DNA from 4 places in the Priestia sp. USM5 genome. Region 3 is predicted to be linked to each of the others. Evidence: predicted binding sites of a transcription regulator. Region 3 holds the regulator's gene; each other region holds the start of a gene.
The links. Region 3 encodes Rex, which represses fermentation and respiration genes when NADH is low (regulators of the CRP and FNR family bind a similar motif). Its sites were predicted from a motif close to TTGTGAAATATTTCACAA; they were not measured.

Region 1 (4,201 bases), 280 kb from region 3:
AAACAAGGTAATAACAGGATTTTTAGCAGTTTTTTATCATAACCACCAAGCCAATAAAAAGGTAACAAATCCTCCTAGTATCAAAAATCCCATGCTGTATTTGAGCGTGTATTTAAACAGTTCACCCTCTTTTCCGGCTAAACCTACTGCTCCAGCAGCGACAGCAATTGATTGAGGAGAAAGCATTTTAGCCATCACGCCGCCGGCAGTATTAGCCGCTACGAGAATAATTGGCAAGACATTAATTTGCTGAGCAGTAGTTAGCTGCAAGTTGCCGAACAGCGCATTATTCGATACGACAGACCCCGTTAGAAATACGCCAATCCAGCCAAGAAATGGAGATAAAAATGGAAAATAAGCAGCTGATGTAGCGAGTGCCAATCCAAGTGTAGAGGACTGTCCTGAATAATTTGAAATAAAAGCAAAAGCAATGACCATCATAATCGTCATAATAGGTCTTGATAGTTCTTTTACGGTTTCCAAAAGAGTGGTCCATGCCACTTTTGCCGATACGTTAAGCAAGAAAACTGAAAGGATACAAGCGATAAGAATTGCCGTACCTGTTGCTGCAAATAAGTCTATTTTTAAGACAGCAGCGTAAGGCGTAGGATCTTTTACTAAAGGCGCTGCTTTAATTACGTGATTGTGTAAAAATGGGACGTTAATAAGCAGGTTCAGATGTTCAAGCGCCGTTTTGACAAAAGAAATGCTCCAAGCCGTAACGAGTATCGTTAATAGAATAAAAGGAGACCAAGCCTTTAAAATTTGTTTTGGTGACAGGCTGAAGCTTTTAGCTGCTGCCGGGCTTGTTCTTTTAATATAAAAAGCAAGAGCAAGCAAACTCACAATAGAAGATGTGATATTTGGAAGTTCAGGGCCGATGTATGTAACAGTTAAATACTGCGTCAGTGCATAGGAAATGGCTGTGATGCTCGTTGCTTTCCATACGTCTTTTAATCCTTTTATCCCATCCATAATAAAGACAAGTAAAAAAGGGATAAGAAAAGAAATAATCGGAAGCTGCGTGCCAAGAAAATGAGCAATTTCTTTTGGATCAATGCCAGATACTTGTCCTGCGACAATGACAGGAATCCCCATGGCGCCAAAAGCTCCTGAAGCTGTATTAGCAATTAAGCATAGCGCCGCTGCTTTTAACGGTTTGAATCCAAGTCCAACTAGAAGCGCTGCTGTAATGGCAATTGGAGCTCCAAATCCTGCTGCTCCTTCTAAAAAAGCATTAAAGGAAAAAGCAACAAGCAGCATTTGCAAGCGGGGGTCATCGGTTATTGAAATAATAGATTGCCTAATGGTAGTAAACTGTCCGCTTTTGACAGTTAGCTTGTATAAGAACACCGCGCCGATAATAATATAGCTGATGGGCCAAAGTGCATACAAAAACCCATAGCCTGTGGCTCCTAAGACCATTGAGGCAGGCATATCATAAAAATAAATAGCAATAATCATAGAAAGAAGTACCGTAATACCAGCAGCAATGTGTCCTTTTAATTTCAAAAGAGTTAAAGCAATAAAGAAAAAGATGATGGGGATGAGTGCAATTAGTGCAGAAAGCCAAATATTATTTAACGGATTATATACTTGAGTCCACGTCATATTCATACACCTCTACTACATATTTAAAACAAGGGAGCGGGGGAGTCCCCCGCAAAAATCTTTTGATGTTACACAAAAGCTCTGTCGCGAGTTTGCTTAAGAATGCTAGCAGAGTGCTCGAGCTGCTGCTGTTCGTGAGGAGTTAAATTCAATTCAATAATTTGGCGCACGCCGTTTTTATTAATGATAGCCGGCACGCCGATATACACATCAGAAATACCGTATTGTCCTTCTAATAAAGCAGATACCGTTAAAATAGAATTTTCATCATCTAAAATAGCCTTGGTTATGCGTACAAGTCCCATCGCAATTCCGTAATAAGTCGCTCCTTTTCGATTAATAATATGGTAAGCCGCATCGCGTGTTTGTTCGAATAGATGCTGCATATCCGGCTCTTTTTCAATAGCAGCAGTATTGATAAAATGTTCGAGCTTCACACCGCCAATTTGCGCGTGGCTCCAAACAGGAAATTCCGTATCTCCATGTTCCCCCATAATATAAGCGTGGACGTTGCGAGAATCTACTTCGAAATAGTCGCTTAACAAGTAGCGGAAGCGAGCTGTGTCAAGAATCGTTCCTGAACCAATTACTCGTTCGTTTGGTAATCCTGATACTTTTTGTGTAACGTGTGCGAGAATATCAACTGGATTTGTTGCCACTAAAATGATGCCGTCAAATCCGCTGTTCATAATATCTTTTACAATGCATTCAAAAATTTTAACGTTTTTTTCAACTAGATCTAAGCGCGTTTCCCCTGGAGCTTGATTAGCGCCCGCTGTAATAACTACTAAATCAGCATCAGCGCAGTCTTTATAATCTCCAGCCCAGATTTTCATCGGTGTGGCAAATGGCATTCCATGATTGATATCGCGTGCTTCGCCTTCTGCTTTTTCTTTGTTCATATCGATTAACACTAATTCATTGGCAATACCTTGATTGACCATTGAAAAAGCGTAGCTTGAGCCAACAAAACCAGTTCCGATAACGGCAACTTTTCGTGTCTTTGGTGTAAATTGTGTTTTCATTTGTATCATCCTTTGAATTTTATTTTGTGATGTTTTTCACAATGTTAGTGTAACAAGAATAAATACCCTCGGCTGTGATAAAAATCACACCCTTAAAAAAATAGTAAACAATTTTACAGGGCGATTTAAAAAAGGGTTCTTCTACATGAAGTGCCACATTTAGAAAGATCTTAAACGTTTAAAGTGTTGAGTAAAGGCAACTTGTTTTGCAGAAAGCTAAAGAGTTTAACATTCTCTATTTGTATGTTAACAGCCAATAATGTTTCTATAGACCCACACGAAATCCATTTGTTACACTAAGTTTGCTTATTTTGAATAAAGGAGTGGAAGGGATGGAGAACTACTATGAGCAAGCCCAAAAAGGCGCTTGGGTTAGTATCTTATCATATATCTTTTTATCAGCATGTAAACTTATTATTGCGGGTGTCACCGCTTCCTCTGCTTTAAAAGCCGACGGTCTTAATAATGTTACAGATATTATTGCATCAATTGCCGTCTTAGTCGGCTTAAAAATCTCTAAAAAACCTCGCGATAATGATCATCCCTATGGACATTCCAGAGCGGAACATATCTCTTCACTTATTGCTTCTTTTATCATGATGGTCATCGGACTAGAAGTATTGGTCGACGCGGGTCAGTCATTATTTATGGACAAATCTGAAGCGCCTAATTTACTGGCTGCTTGGGTAGGTCTTGGAGCGGCTGCTGTTATGGGGGGTGTCTACCGGTATAATATTAAGATTGCTAAAAAACTTGATAGCCAGTCTTTATATGCGGTTGCTAAAGATAATTTGTCTGATGCACTTGTGAGTATAGGGGCTGTTGTGGGAATTTTCGGCTCACAATTCGGCCTGCCCTGGCTGGACGTGGTAGCTGCTTTTGCTGTGGGAATTATTATTTGTAAAACAGCCATCGAGATTTTTAAAGAAGCGGCTCACTCCTTAACGGACGGATTTGATGAAGAAAAGTTAGGGCACTACAAAGAAAGCATTGGGCTTGTAGAAGGTGTAAAAGAAGTAGAAGATGTGAAAGCGCGCAAGCTTGGTAATCAAGTCGTGATTGATGTAACTGTTAAAGTAGATCCCCATTTAAATGTTATTAAAAGCCATGAAATTGCTGATCAAATTGAACATATGATGAACGATGAGCATCAGATTAAAGATACGCTTGTTCATATTGAACCTGATGCATACGAAAAGCAAAAATAAAACCAGCACGTTCTTTCGTTATGAAAGGATGGGCTGGTTTTATTTTTGGAGAAATTTGAAATAAATCACAAAAACTTCTTCAAAAATGAAAATGAAAAGCCGTTATTAGTAATATAAAGATTTTTGTAGAAGGGTGAGGGAATGAAGAGGTTAAGTGCAAAGCTCGTAGTATTTTTTAGTATTTTTATAGCTATTTTATTATTAGTTGTTTCAGGGGCTGTTTATCAATTTACCAAAACACAAATAGAAAAAGATGTAGAGATTCAGTCTCAAAGTCAAGTGAAAGAGTTAAAAGAAACGATTCATACGTACTTAGACATGTATAGTCGTTCTTTGCTGACGTATAGTGAAAATGAT
Region 2 (4,201 bases), 950 kb from region 3:
GAAACTTCACGTTTCGCTAGGAAATATGCGAAGTATACGTGTATTTGTAGAGATTTTACGTACGAAAGGTCCTCCATTCCAAATTCTACTAATCTATACTATTTATATATCGATGTAGCAACTCTACCATCACGGAAGAGCGGTGATGGTAGAGTTGCTAGACCTAAGCGGCAGTCACCCTCCCTTGCGGGTTTGCGCCTGCCGCATATGTGAACCTTTTTGGGCAAATTCAGTGAAGTATTTTTGTGGTTGTCCTTTTGTGCTTTCTATTGAATGTAAGTTGGGTGGGCAGAATATAGTAGGTTTTTAAAAAGTGGGTAAAGGGGAGATTGAATGAAGGCGATGGTTGGGGTAAATGTGGCGGCGGCTGTTTTGTGCGGGGCGGTGATGTATGCGGGGACGCAGCACTGGCAGGAGCAAACGGAAGCGCAGGCAAGTGAAGTGAAGTCGGCTGTTGTACATAAAGAAAAACAGTTTTCGGATGTATCTGCTTATACAAAAAATCTTCCAGACTTTATCACAAAGCAAATCCAGTCATCTATCGCAAATAAAAAGCCTCTGACTCTTGTGCTTGCCACATCCGCGAAGGAAGCAGGCTGGCCACAGCAGTTAAAAAAAGAGCTAGCAGCTACATATGGACGTGATGTATTTACGGTCAAAACACTTTCATATGGTAACGGGACAACCGATGAGCTTTTATCCTCACATATTGCCGATCAAATTGATCAACTTCAGCCAAACATTATTCTGTTTGAAGCACCTCTTAAAAATGATTATCAGCACCTTACGCTAGATGAGACGCTTGAAAATACAGACAAGCTAATTCATCAGCTCAAAGACTTGAAAAAGACCCTTATGGTTCAGCCTTCACAGCCATATATTTCACAAACCGAGTCCTATGAAGAAGGGGTAGAAGCGATCAGGGGAGTATCTGAAGCAAACTGGGTATATTATATGAATCACTCGCTCATTTGGCCGTTTCATTTAGGAGAGTATATCAATAAAGACAGCGGGAATTTAACTAAAAAAGGAAATGAAGTGTGGGGAGAATATGTTGTGAATTGGTTTACAGGAGAATAAAAAACAAGCCCTCTTTCAAAAGAAAGAGGGCTTGTTTTTTATAGTTTTATAAGATTATGACTTTTCCTCGTTTTATAGTAGTAGCTTTTTGTATCTCTACACTTATAAAGTTTAAAACCAAAAATCTCTAAAGGAGTCCAAACCTTTTTGATGTTTACGAGTGGCATTACGATTCCTCATCCTGTTCTTTATAGAGTTTATATTAATTCATTATAAAGAACTTAAGAGGGATAGTAAATACTATAGAGAACAGTTTATCTAAAAAATTCTTTATAAAGAATTTTTTGGAATGAATATTTAGAAGTGTTTGATCTGCAGTAGCCGCAATAGTCGATTTATATGCTGATAAAAGGTAGATCACAAGATACTAACTCAAGTCTTTAGAACAAGACTATCAAACTATCGCTCATTTTTTATAGAAGTGATTTTTATCATAGCTCAGGTTATTTATTCTTGTTACATTAACGTTGTGAAAAACATCACAAAATAAAATGCAAAGGATGATCCAAATTAAAACGTAATTAGAGCACTTATTTTTTTTGCTTGCTGTTAAAGCAATGGAATCGCATACATATCATAACAGTGTTAGATAACCTAACACATAAGTTGAACGATTCAGAAAATTCATATATCTTAAATGTATCTTTAAAGATGCATAGAAAATATATCTTTTAAACAAGCAGGTATAGACGCCAGGGGAGGAATGGAAGATGCAAAAAAAGAAACTCGTATTGATTGGAAATGGAATGGCTGGAGTTCGAGCGATTGAAGAAGTATTGAAGGTTTCAAGTGAAGCGTTTGAGATTACGATTTTCGGAAGCGAGCCGCATCCGAACTATAATCGTATTTTACTATCAAAAGTGCTGCAAGGAGATACGAATGTTGAAGACATTACGCTAAACGATTGGAACTGGTATCAAGAAAACAATATTACATTGTATACGGGCGAAACGGTTACTAGTATCGATTCAGTAAAAAAAGAAGTAGCGACAAACAGCGGCAGAGTAGAATCATATGATGAATTAATTTTAGCAACGGGCTCTCTTCCTTTTATTCTTCCGATTCCAGGATCAGATAAAAAAGGAGTTACGGCTTTTCGAGATATAAAAGACACGGATGAAATGCTGCAGGCATCTCAGCAGTATAAAAAAGCAGCGGTTATTGGAGGCGGACTGCTTGGATTAGAAGCAGCGCGCGGACTGTTAAATCTAGGAATGGACGTATCTGTGATTCATTTAGCTCCGTATTTAATGGAACGCCAGCTTGATCCAACAGCTGGAAATTTGCTTCAAAATGAATTAGAAAAACAAGGCATGAAGTTTTTGCTTGAAAAACAAACGGCGGAAATCGTCGGCGATGAGCGAGTTGAAGGATTATCTTTCAAAGACGGTACGTTTTTAGATGCTGATTTAGTCGTGATGGCCGTTGGAATTAAGCCAAATGTTCAGCTTGCAAAAGAAGCGGGACTTACCGTAAATCGAGGAATTGTCGTGAATGACTATATGCAAACGGATATTCCAAACATCTACGCGGTTGGAGAGTGTGCAGAGCATAGAGGAATGGTATACGGATTAGTGGCACCTTTGTATGAACAAGGAAAAGCATTAGCCAAAGCGATTTGCGGGGCAGAAAAAGTGCCTTATGAAGGATCAGTTTTATCCACGCAGCTAAAAGTATCAGGTGTTGAAGTATTTTCAGCAGGAGACTTCACGGAAGATGAAGAGAAAAAAGCGATCAAAGTGTTCGATGAACAAGACGGCATTTATAAAAAGCTTGTTTTGCGAGGCAATCAAATCGTAGGAGCCGTTCTTTTTGGAGACAGCAGCGACGGAAATCGACTGTTTTCAATGATTCAAAAGCAAGAAGATGTATCGGATGTCGCAAAAGTGTCGATTTTACAGCCGTCTGGCGGTAACGCGGGTGAAAGCTTAGTAGCAAGCATGAGCGCGGATGATATTATTTGCGGCTGTAACGGCGTAACAAAAGGTACGATTGTGGAAGCTATCCAAAAACAAGGATGCTCATCGGTTGATGAAATCAAAGCTTGTACAAGTGCGTCTCGTTCTTGCGGCGGCTGTAAACCGCTTGTAGCGGAAGTGCTTCAGCATACGCTTGGCGCTGACTTTGACGCAGCGGCACAAAAAGAAGCGATTTGCGGCTGTACGACTTTGTCACGAGATGAAGTTGTCGAAGAAATCAAAGCAAAAGGCCTTTCGCATACGCGTGAAGTGATGAATGTACTCGGCTGGAACAATGAAGAAGGCTGTTCGAAATGCCGCCCGGCGCTGAATTATTATTTAGGTATGGTGAATCCGACCGGATACGTTGATGAACGCGAATCACGATTTGTGAATGAACGCATGCACGCAAATATTCAAAAAGACGGCACGTACTCTGTTGTTCCTCGCATGTACGGAGGCGTCACAAACGCAGAAGATTTACGAAAAATTGCAGACGTTGTTGATAAATATGAAATTCCACTTGTAAAAGTGACGGGTGGTCAGCGTCTTGATTTGTTTGGTGTTAAAAAAGAAGATTTGCCTAGCGTATGGGAAGAGTTAGATATGCCTTCTGGCTACGCGTATGGTAAGTCGCTACGGACGGTGAAAACATGCGTCGGCGAACAGTTTTGCCGCTTTGGCACGCAGGATTCAATGGGCGTTGGCATTGCGCTTGAGAAAAAATTTGAAGGACTATGGACGCCTCATAAAGTGAAAATGGCTGTATCCGCTTGTCCAAGAAGCTGTGCTGAGTCAGGTATTAAAGATATTGGCTTTATTGGAATTGACGGCGGCTGGGAAATTTACGTGGGCGGAAATGGAGGTACGCATCTTCGCGGCGGAGATTTGTTGTATAAAGTAAAAACTGACAAAGAATTGATGGACATCACAGGAGCGTATTTACAGTATTACCGAGAAACAGCTAATTACTTAGAGCGTACGTCTGCATGGATTGAGCGCATGGGACTTTCGCACATTCAGTCAGTGCTTGATGACGCTGAGACGAGAAGAGAGCTGAATATGCGTATGGACGAAGCGTTATCTACGTACCGTGATCCTTGGAAAGAAATCGTCGAAAGCAAAAAGACGAAAAAAGAGCTGTTCGAGACAGTTGTCACATC
Region 3 (4,201 bases):
TTTGCCTCTTGGACGACATAGTTGTGTTCATCATATCCGATAGACACATCTTCCAGATTTAAGACTTCATTTCCGCTTTGACGTTCAATTTCAAACGAAAAACTAGCTGATTTTTCGCCTTCGTTAGGTCGATTTATTAACTCCATTCGATCGAGCTGTTTACGTCTGCTTTGCGCACGTTTTGTAGTCGATGCGCGGGCGATGTTTCGCTGAATAAAATCATTCAGCTTTGCGACTTCATCTTGCTGCTTTTCGTACTGACGCAACTCTTTTTCATATCGCTCTGCTTTTTGTACAAGGTATTTAGAGTAGTTGCCCGTGTACTTCACCGTTGTTTTTTGTACGACTTCATACACTTGATTTACGACTTTATCAAGGAAGTAACGATCATGTGAAACGATTAAAATAGCTCCTTCATACCCTTGCAGAAACTGTTCCAGCCATGCTAAAGTTTCAATATCTAAGTGGTTGGTAGGCTCATCCAGAATAAGCAAATCAGGCTTTGTTAAAAGCAGTTTTGCAAGAGCCAGGCGCGTTTTTTGTCCACCGCTTAAGGAGGAAATAGGGGTGCTGTAGTCAAAGTTTGAAAAACGGAAACCGTGAAGAATAGATCGTGTATCCGCTTCATATTGATAGCCGCCTAAATCTTTGAACGTTACTTGAAGCTGATCGTACTCTTTGGTTAGTTTTTCGTATTGAACTGAATCATTAAAAATATCTGGATCGCCCATCTTCGTTTCAAGCGTACGTAATTCTTTTTCCATCTTCTTTAACGGAGCAAAGACAGTCATCATTTCTTCCCATATGGAGAGTGTTGATTCAAGAACTGTATCTTGTCCCATATAATCAATGGAAACACCTTTAGGTTTGATAATCTCTCCGCTGTCATAAGAAAGCTGCTCAGCAATAATTTTTAATAAAGTTGATTTACCAGCACCGTTTCGTCCCACTAGGGCAATGCGGTCTTTTGATTGTACTTCTAACTTTATATTCGATAAAATGGGTTCTGCCCCATAGTATTTTGTAATACCGTTCAATTGTAGAATAATCATTTTTTCACCTCTAGTAGTATATCCATAGTGTATTTTAACATATTTTCAACTACAAGTTCTTCCTACAAGCGTTTGTAATTTGTAGAGGGACAAGGACAAATGATGAAGCGAATGTTTTGATTCATGAAATAAAATGATTTTACCTGCACATTTTATACAGGATACTATGTTAAAATAAGAGATAAGTGCATCTCTGAACTTATATATGATGGATGTAGAAAACCCGTCATGACTAACAAACGAATCCTTTGAAGGGCTAATTACTTCGTTCTAGCTACCGACTTTAAGTAGTGCTGGATAGACAAAAGCCTTCGGGGTGTGAAGCGGAGTATATATAAAACAAGAGAAAAGAGAGAGAATTGGAAGCGCTACCTCAAAGCGGTTGATGCTTTGTGAAAGGTAATGCAATATGACTTGAAAATGTTAGTAATGACATACATGAACTGAGGGGGTACAACGTGAACACTGAACAATTAAAAATACCACAAGCAACGGCTAAACGATTGCCGCTTTATTATCGTTTTTTGAAAAACTTGCATGCTTCTGGTAAACAGCGTGTGTCGTCAGCGGAGTTAAGTGAGGCAGTGAAAGTGGATTCTGCTACTATTCGTCGGGACTTTTCTTACTTTGGAGCATTAGGAAAAAAGGGATACGGCTACAATGTGAATTATTTACTTACATTTTTCCGTAAAACGTTAGACCAAGATGAAGTAACGAAAGTAGCACTGATTGGCGTAGGGAATCTAGGAACGGCCTTTTTAAATTATAATTTTATTAAAAATAATAACACCAAAATTGAGTGCGCTTTTGATGTGATAGAAGATAAAGTCGGTACGAAAGTAGGCGACGTGCCGGTTTATCACCTTGACCAATTGGAAGATTATATGAGTGATGACATCTCAGTAGCGATTTTAACCGTTCCTGCAACTGTTGCTCAGCAAATTACCGATCGTTTAGTGAATTGCGGAATTAAAGGGATTCTAAACTTCACTCCTGCACGCTTAAACGTACCGGATGAGATTCGACTGCATCATATTGATCTTGCTGTAGAATTACAGTCGCTTGTCTATTTTTTGAAAAATTATCCTGTTGAATAAGGTGGACTGTGTTACGATTTCCTTAAGTCTAAATTAATAAGGAGAGTGGGAATATGGGGATTGGAGCAGGCAGTTGGATTATTATTGCGATTGTAGCACTGCTTATTTTTGGACCGAAACGGTTACCGGAGCTAGGAAGATCAGTGGGCCAAACGCTTAGAGAGTTTAAGCATGCCGCTAGCGGTGCATCAGAAGATCGTGAAAAAGATAAACAGCGTCAAGTAGATGACAAAGAGTAAAAGGGTGATCATAGTATGACCGAACAAGAAATGTCAATATATGATCATATAGGAGAGCTGCGAAAACGCATTTTAATTGTTTTATTTTTCTTTGTGATTGCCACAATTGGCGGCTTTTTTATAGCGGATAAGGTTATTGTCTATTTACAGCATGCTGATGAGGCAAAGAATTTAACGATGAATGCATTTCGGTTAACAGATCCAGTTAAGATTTATATGCAATTTGCTGTTATTATCGGCTGTGTACTTGCAGCTCCTGTTGCACTGTATCAACTTTGGGCATTTATTAGTCCTGGTTTATATGAAAAAGAGCGTAAGGTAACGCTTGGATATATTCCTGTTTCCATTTTTCTCTTTATCGGCGGTGTCTCTTTTTCTTATTTTGTGTTGTTTCCATTTGTCGTTGATTTTATGACGCGCGTTTCTGATGAGCTGAATGTAAACCAAGTGATTGGCATTAATGAATACTTTTCTTTTTTAATGCAGCTCACACTGCCTTTTGGCCTGTTGTTTCAGCTTCCTGTCGTCGTTATGTTTTTGACGCGTTTAGGAATTATAACGCCTATGTTTTTATCTCAAATTCGAAAATATGCCTATTTCGTACTGCTAGTTATTGCCGCACTTATTACACCACCGGAATTGCTCTCGCACATGATGGTGACAGTGCCGCTCTTAATTTTGTATGAAATCAGCATCATTATTTCCCGCATTTCGTATCGCAAAGTGTTAAAGGCAAGGGCAGAGCAAGAAAGAGAAGATGTTAGTATGTAAAAAAAACCACTGAAACAGTGGTTTTTTTATTTGGATGAATCATCTTGATTTTTATATTGCTGCTGCAATTTTTTAATTTTGTAGTGCAAGATAAAGATGCGAACCGCAAACCTGAAATCGAATGCGGCTACGAGTGCAAATAAGATTGTGGGGAAATTCCAGACGGTTTCCTGGGCATTTTGAATTGCCAAGTAGGTGAATAAAATCCCCATAATAATATAAATAAACCCTCGTGTTAAAGGGATATTCTTCATAAAAACATGCCTCCAAAAATGAACTGCATTTGTTCTGCTTGTTTTTGCATTTCTATAATTTTATCTGCAAAAATAGTTTGAGATAAAATAACGATTGTATTCATCAAAACATGAGCAATAATAGGTACAACAATTAGTCTCGTCCTTGCATAAAGGAATGCAAATACAAATCCCATAGCTGTATACACAAGTAAATGTTTAAAATCCCAGTGTACCGCAGCGAAAATAAGGGAACTAATAAATGCAGAGATAAAGAAATTGTATCGTTTGTGAAGAGAACCAAAAATAATCTTTCGGAAAATAATCTCTTCTAGTATTGGTCCAATAACAGACGTAACGACAATAAGGAACGGCGTTGCTTTAACAAGATTAACAATATTTTGTGTGTTTTCAGATACTTGGGTAATGCCAAGAGCGTGCTCAATCATACCTGCTACAGCTTGACCAGCCATAGCGAGAAACACCCCAAGGACTGACCAGACAACAGCAATCGTTTTTCCAGCATGTTCTATACGCATGGACATGTCACGGCGCAGCAGCAGTAAGACAATAAGTAAACCAAGGATAAAGCTAATGATAGTCCAATAAGTCAAAAGCATGACATTCGCTGTTCGAACTGGATAGTCATCAAATATTCCTGTTAATTTTAACAGCGGTATACCAACAACTCCTGAAAACTGCATAAGGATGTAAGTGAGGATAACATACCAATAACGTTTTTCCAATCTTCTATACTCCTTTAAAAGGTTTTTATGTATATATGTCGAAGAAGTACTGTAAAGTTAGTA
Region 4 (4,201 bases), 2.5 Mb from region 3:
TTTTTGTCACCAGAACCAATAATGACTCCTTTTTCGTTCATCACGTTAATGTTGCAATCAATAATCTCCATTGTTCTATACACAATTTTCTGAGCTAATTCTTTTGTTACGTATCTCAAGCCTGCTCCTCTCTTTCTTTACATTCCCATCTTTTTAGTTTCTTTATTAAAGTAGAATGATCGATACCTAATTCTTTCGCTGCCTGCCGGAGTGATGGACAATGTTGAATAGTCTCTTTAACGAGTCGCTGTTCAAACTGCTCCACTTTCTTTTTTAGAGGTAAATAATCACATTTTTCATCTTCATGATAAGTATGAAAAGGTAAATGATGGGCTTCGATTGTTTCTCCAGGAATAGACACAATCATATTCTCCACCATATTTCGAAGCTCTCTTACATTTCCTGGCCATTGGTAAGCTTCTAATACTTGCTTCGCTTTATTTGATATGCGCTTTTGGACGTAATACAAGCTGCAAAAGTAGGAAACATAATGATCAACCAGTAAACTGATATCCTCTTTACGTTGAGATAGAGGCGGAAGGCTGATTTCGACTACCTTTAAACGGTAGTATAAATCTTCACGAAACCTCCCCTTTTTAATAAGCTCTCCTAGATGTTGATTTGTTGCCGAAATGATTCGTATATCGATACTTTTTGTTTTAGTTCCTCCAATTTTCTGTACCTGCTTTTCCTGTAACACTCGAAGCAGTTTCACTTGCAAGGAAATCGGCATTTCACCAATTTCATCAAGCATCAAGGTTCCGCCATCAGCGAGTTCTAACAGTCCTATTTTCCCTTCTGTTCGAGCGCCAGTAAAAGCTCCCTTTTCATAGCCGAACAACTCCGATTCTAGCAACGGCTCAGGAATGGCTCCGCAGTTCACTTTAATAAATGGCTGATTGTTTCTATCGCTTGAATCGTGAATAAGGTTAGCGACTACTTCTTTTCCGGATCCTGAGGGACCTGATAGAAGAATACTTGTAGGAAACGGAGCTACTCGTTTGGCTTGCTGATAAACCAAGTTCATCCTATTGCTTTGAAACACTAGGGGCTGTTCCGAGCCATTCACTTTCACAGCGTATTTATTTGCATTCATATGCGAAAACTCTTTTACCTTTAACAGCTCTTTTTTAACTGCGTTTAACTGTGTAATATCCTGTACAGTGGTCACAACGAGCTCTATTTCACCTTGTTTGTTAAACACTGGATTTCCTGTTACCATAACGTCTCTTTCGCTTGAAATGGTTTGCATAATAGAGCGCTGCTGTTTTTCTACTAACACAAGTAGGGAAACAGATTGATCAATATATCCTTCATCGATAACGGTTTGCATATGCTTTCCTAATACGTCTCGTTTATTTGTTCCCGTGATTTTTTCATAAGCTTCATTTACATATATCGTTATTCCCTTTTTATTTACTACATATATTCCGTCCGTAGAGAATTCAATGATGGCCTGTAACGTTTCGTTCGTCAAATCTTTTTTCCCTTTAAAAGAAGTCATTGTTTCGCATTCCTTTCTTATGGTGAATTCCCGCCAACATATGTTGAAACTTTTCACCACTAACCATTCAATGCACAATAGCCTTTTTCCTTCTAAAAGCGGTGAATTTTTTCAGCACTTGGTTATAAGAACCGAGGAAAACGGCGCTAATATTTACTTTTCAAATACTGGCATAAAAATTGCAGTTTAGTATGTTGAAAGAATAGGAAAGAGTCTATCCATTTTAAAAAGGATTATTCTCTCCAGCATATAGGGTAAATGTAGTATAAAGCTATTTTGAAAGCGCAAACAAAAATCCAACTACGTTTAGGAGGCTATTATATGTGTAATATTATCAAACCTAACCCAAAGCTTTATGTGATGGACAACGGCTCGATGCAAATGGATAAAAACTGGATGCTTGCAATGCATAACCCAGCAACTGTTAAGAACCCTCAGGCACCTACGGAATTTGTAGAGTTTCCAATTTATACTGTATTAATTGATCATCCTGAAGGGAAAATTCTGTTTGATACAGCCTGCAACCCTGAATCAATGGGACCACAAGGGCGTTGGACTGAAACAACTCAACAAATGTTTCCTTACTCCGCTACAGAAGAATGTTATTTACCAAATCGATTAGAACAATTAGGGGTTGACCCTAAAGAAATTAAATTTGTTGTTGCCTCCCACCTTCATCTTGATCATGCCGGCTGCTTAGAATTGTTCACTAACGCCACTGTTATCGTTCATGAAGATGAGTTAAACGGCACTCTTCAGTCTTATGCACGCAATCAAAAAGAAGGTGCTTACATTTGGGCTGACATTGACGCCTGGATAAAAAATGACCTTCGTTGGAAAACGATTAAACGAAACGAAGATACCATCAAACTGGCAGAAGGAATTAATGTCTTGAATTTTGGAAGCGGACATGCTTGGGGTATGCTTGGTCTTCATGTTCATTTGCCTGAAACAGGTGGCATTATCTTAGCATCCGATACAATCTATACAGCTGAGAGCTATGGTCCTCCTGTTAAACCACCCGGTATTATCTATGACTCTCTTGGATATGCAAACACGGTTGAACGTATACGCCGTCTAGCCTACGAAACTAATTCGCAAGTTTGGTTTGGTCACGATGCAAATCAATTTCAGCAGTTCCGCAAATCTACTGAAGGTTATTACGAATGAAATCAAGCAGCTGCTTAATATAAAAAAATTTTCTATAAATCGGAGGGCAAACAAATGACCATTTCAAAACTAGTTTTCACCCCTCTCAGCTACACAGGATGGGGATCACTTCAGCAACTGCTTCCGGAAGTAAAAAAATATGACCCTGCTCATATTTTAATCGTCACAGATCCCGTGTTAAAAGACATTGGACTTGTAGATAAAGTGAGTGCTCCTCTTATCCAAAATGGATACGAAGTAGATGTATACGCAGATACGGCACCAGAGCCGCCCTTAGCGCTTGGTGAAAAACTCGTATCTTACGCAAAAAGCCGAAAATTTGATTTAGTCATTGGAGTTGGCGGCGGCAGCGCATTAGATTTAGCAAAACTTACGGCCGTTTTAGCCGTTCATGACGGAGCTGTAGAAGAATATTTGAACTTAACTGGCACGAAACAAATTACGGAAAAAGGGCTTCCAAAAATTTTAATTCCTACGACCTCCGGCACGGGCTCAGAAGTAACGAATATTTCTGTATTATCTCTTGAAAGCAGCAAAGACGTCGTGACCCACGACCATTTGCTTGCGGACGCCGCCATTGTAGATCCCGAGCTTACGCTGAGCGTTCCTTCTAAAGTAACGGCAGCTACAGGGATTGATGCATTAACTCATGCCGTTGAGGCTTATGTATCGGTAAATGCAAATCCAGCAACGGACGCCTTAGCCCTAAAGGCTATACGTATGATCAGCTCTTCTTTAAGAACAGCTGTAGAAAATGGCGAAGATAAAGAAGCACGAACTCAGATGAGCTACGGAAGCTATTTAGCAGGTCTCGCTTTTTTTAACGCTGGTGTTGCTGGTGTTCATGCACTTGCATATCCATTAGGCGGACAGTTTCATATTTCTCACGGTGAATCAAACGCCATACTGCTTCCATACGTTATGGGCTATATCCGCAGCAGCTGCGTGACAAAAATGCGGGATATTTTTGAAGCACTAGGTGGAAACGCTACTTCTTTATCCACAGAAGAAGCTTCTTATCAGTGTGTAAAACACCTGCAGTCACTTGTCAAAGACGTCGGAATTCCTCAGACTCTTCGCGGATTTGATATTCCAGAAAGTGCCCTTCAAAAGCTGACAGAAGATGGCGTCGAGCAAAAACGAATTCTTGCTCGAAGTCCTTTGCCTCTTCATGAAAAAGACATACGAGCCATTTACCAATCCGCTTACGATGGAACTATAGTAGAACCTATGCACTGAAAAACTCCCCCTTATATAAGGGGGAGTTCTATTTATGCTGCTTTGGCCGTTGTACCAAAACGATTCTCTTTTGGATCGCTAGGCTGGCAGAATAAAACAATTAGCCAAATACCTCCAATGAGTGGAACCAATGTAATGAGCTGCCACCATCCGCTTTTTCCCGTATCGTGGAGTCTTCTTGCTCCTACCGCTAACGAAGGGACTGCAATCAATAACGAGTAGATTACAGGCAGAAAAAGAGGCTTATCAATAGCGAACTGTATGAAAGACAGAATAAATGAAATAACA

Region 1: the regulator Rex is predicted to act here: its motif matches at 2,661-2,678, upstream of ACWATA_RS21760 (L-lactate dehydrogenase).
Region 2: the regulator Rex is predicted to act here: its motif matches at 1,548-1,565, upstream of nirB (nitrite reductase large subunit NirB).
Region 4: the regulator Rex is predicted to act here: its motif matches at 1,546-1,563, upstream of ahlS (AhlS family quorum-quenching N-acyl homoserine lactonase).

Annotation. Positions count from the first base shown of each region.
Region 1 is NZ_JBSGKN010000001.1:4,134,683-4,138,883, reverse strand. Features, by position in the region: gene ACWATA_RS21765 (lactate permease LctP family transporter) at 37-1,617, opposite strand; gene ACWATA_RS21760 (L-lactate dehydrogenase) at 1,680-2,636, opposite strand; gene ACWATA_RS21755 (cation diffusion facilitator family transporter) at 2,969-3,844, shown strand; gene ACWATA_RS21750 (methyl-accepting chemotaxis protein) at 3,986-4,201, shown strand, end outside.
Region 2 is NZ_JBSGKN010000001.1:3,464,261-3,468,461, reverse strand. Features, by position in the region: gene ACWATA_RS18495 (SGNH/GDSL hydrolase family protein) at 334-1,080, shown strand; gene nirB (nitrite reductase large subunit NirB) at 1,791-4,201, shown strand, end outside.
Region 3 is NZ_JBSGKN010000001.1:4,418,257-4,422,457, reverse strand. Features, by position in the region: gene ACWATA_RS23155 (ABC-F family ATP-binding cassette domain-containing protein) at 1-1,052, opposite strand, end outside; gene ACWATA_RS23150 (redox-sensing transcriptional repressor Rex) at 1,511-2,149, shown strand; gene tatA (twin-arginine translocase TatA/TatE family subunit) at 2,203-2,388, shown strand; gene tatC (twin-arginine translocase subunit TatC) at 2,404-3,159, shown strand; gene ACWATA_RS23135 (YdiK family protein) at 3,186-3,413, opposite strand; gene ACWATA_RS23130 (CPBP family intramembrane glutamic endopeptidase) at 3,410-4,138, opposite strand.
Region 4 is NZ_JBSGKN010000001.1:1,899,765-1,903,965, reverse strand. Features, by position in the region: gene ACWATA_RS10430 (sugar diacid recognition domain-containing protein) at 1-119, opposite strand, end outside; gene ACWATA_RS10425 (sigma-54 interaction domain-containing protein) at 116-1,504, opposite strand; gene ahlS (AhlS family quorum-quenching N-acyl homoserine lactonase) at 1,826-2,674, shown strand; gene ACWATA_RS10415 (iron-containing alcohol dehydrogenase) at 2,729-3,913, shown strand; gene ACWATA_RS10410 (DUF805 domain-containing protein) at 3,946-4,201, opposite strand, start outside.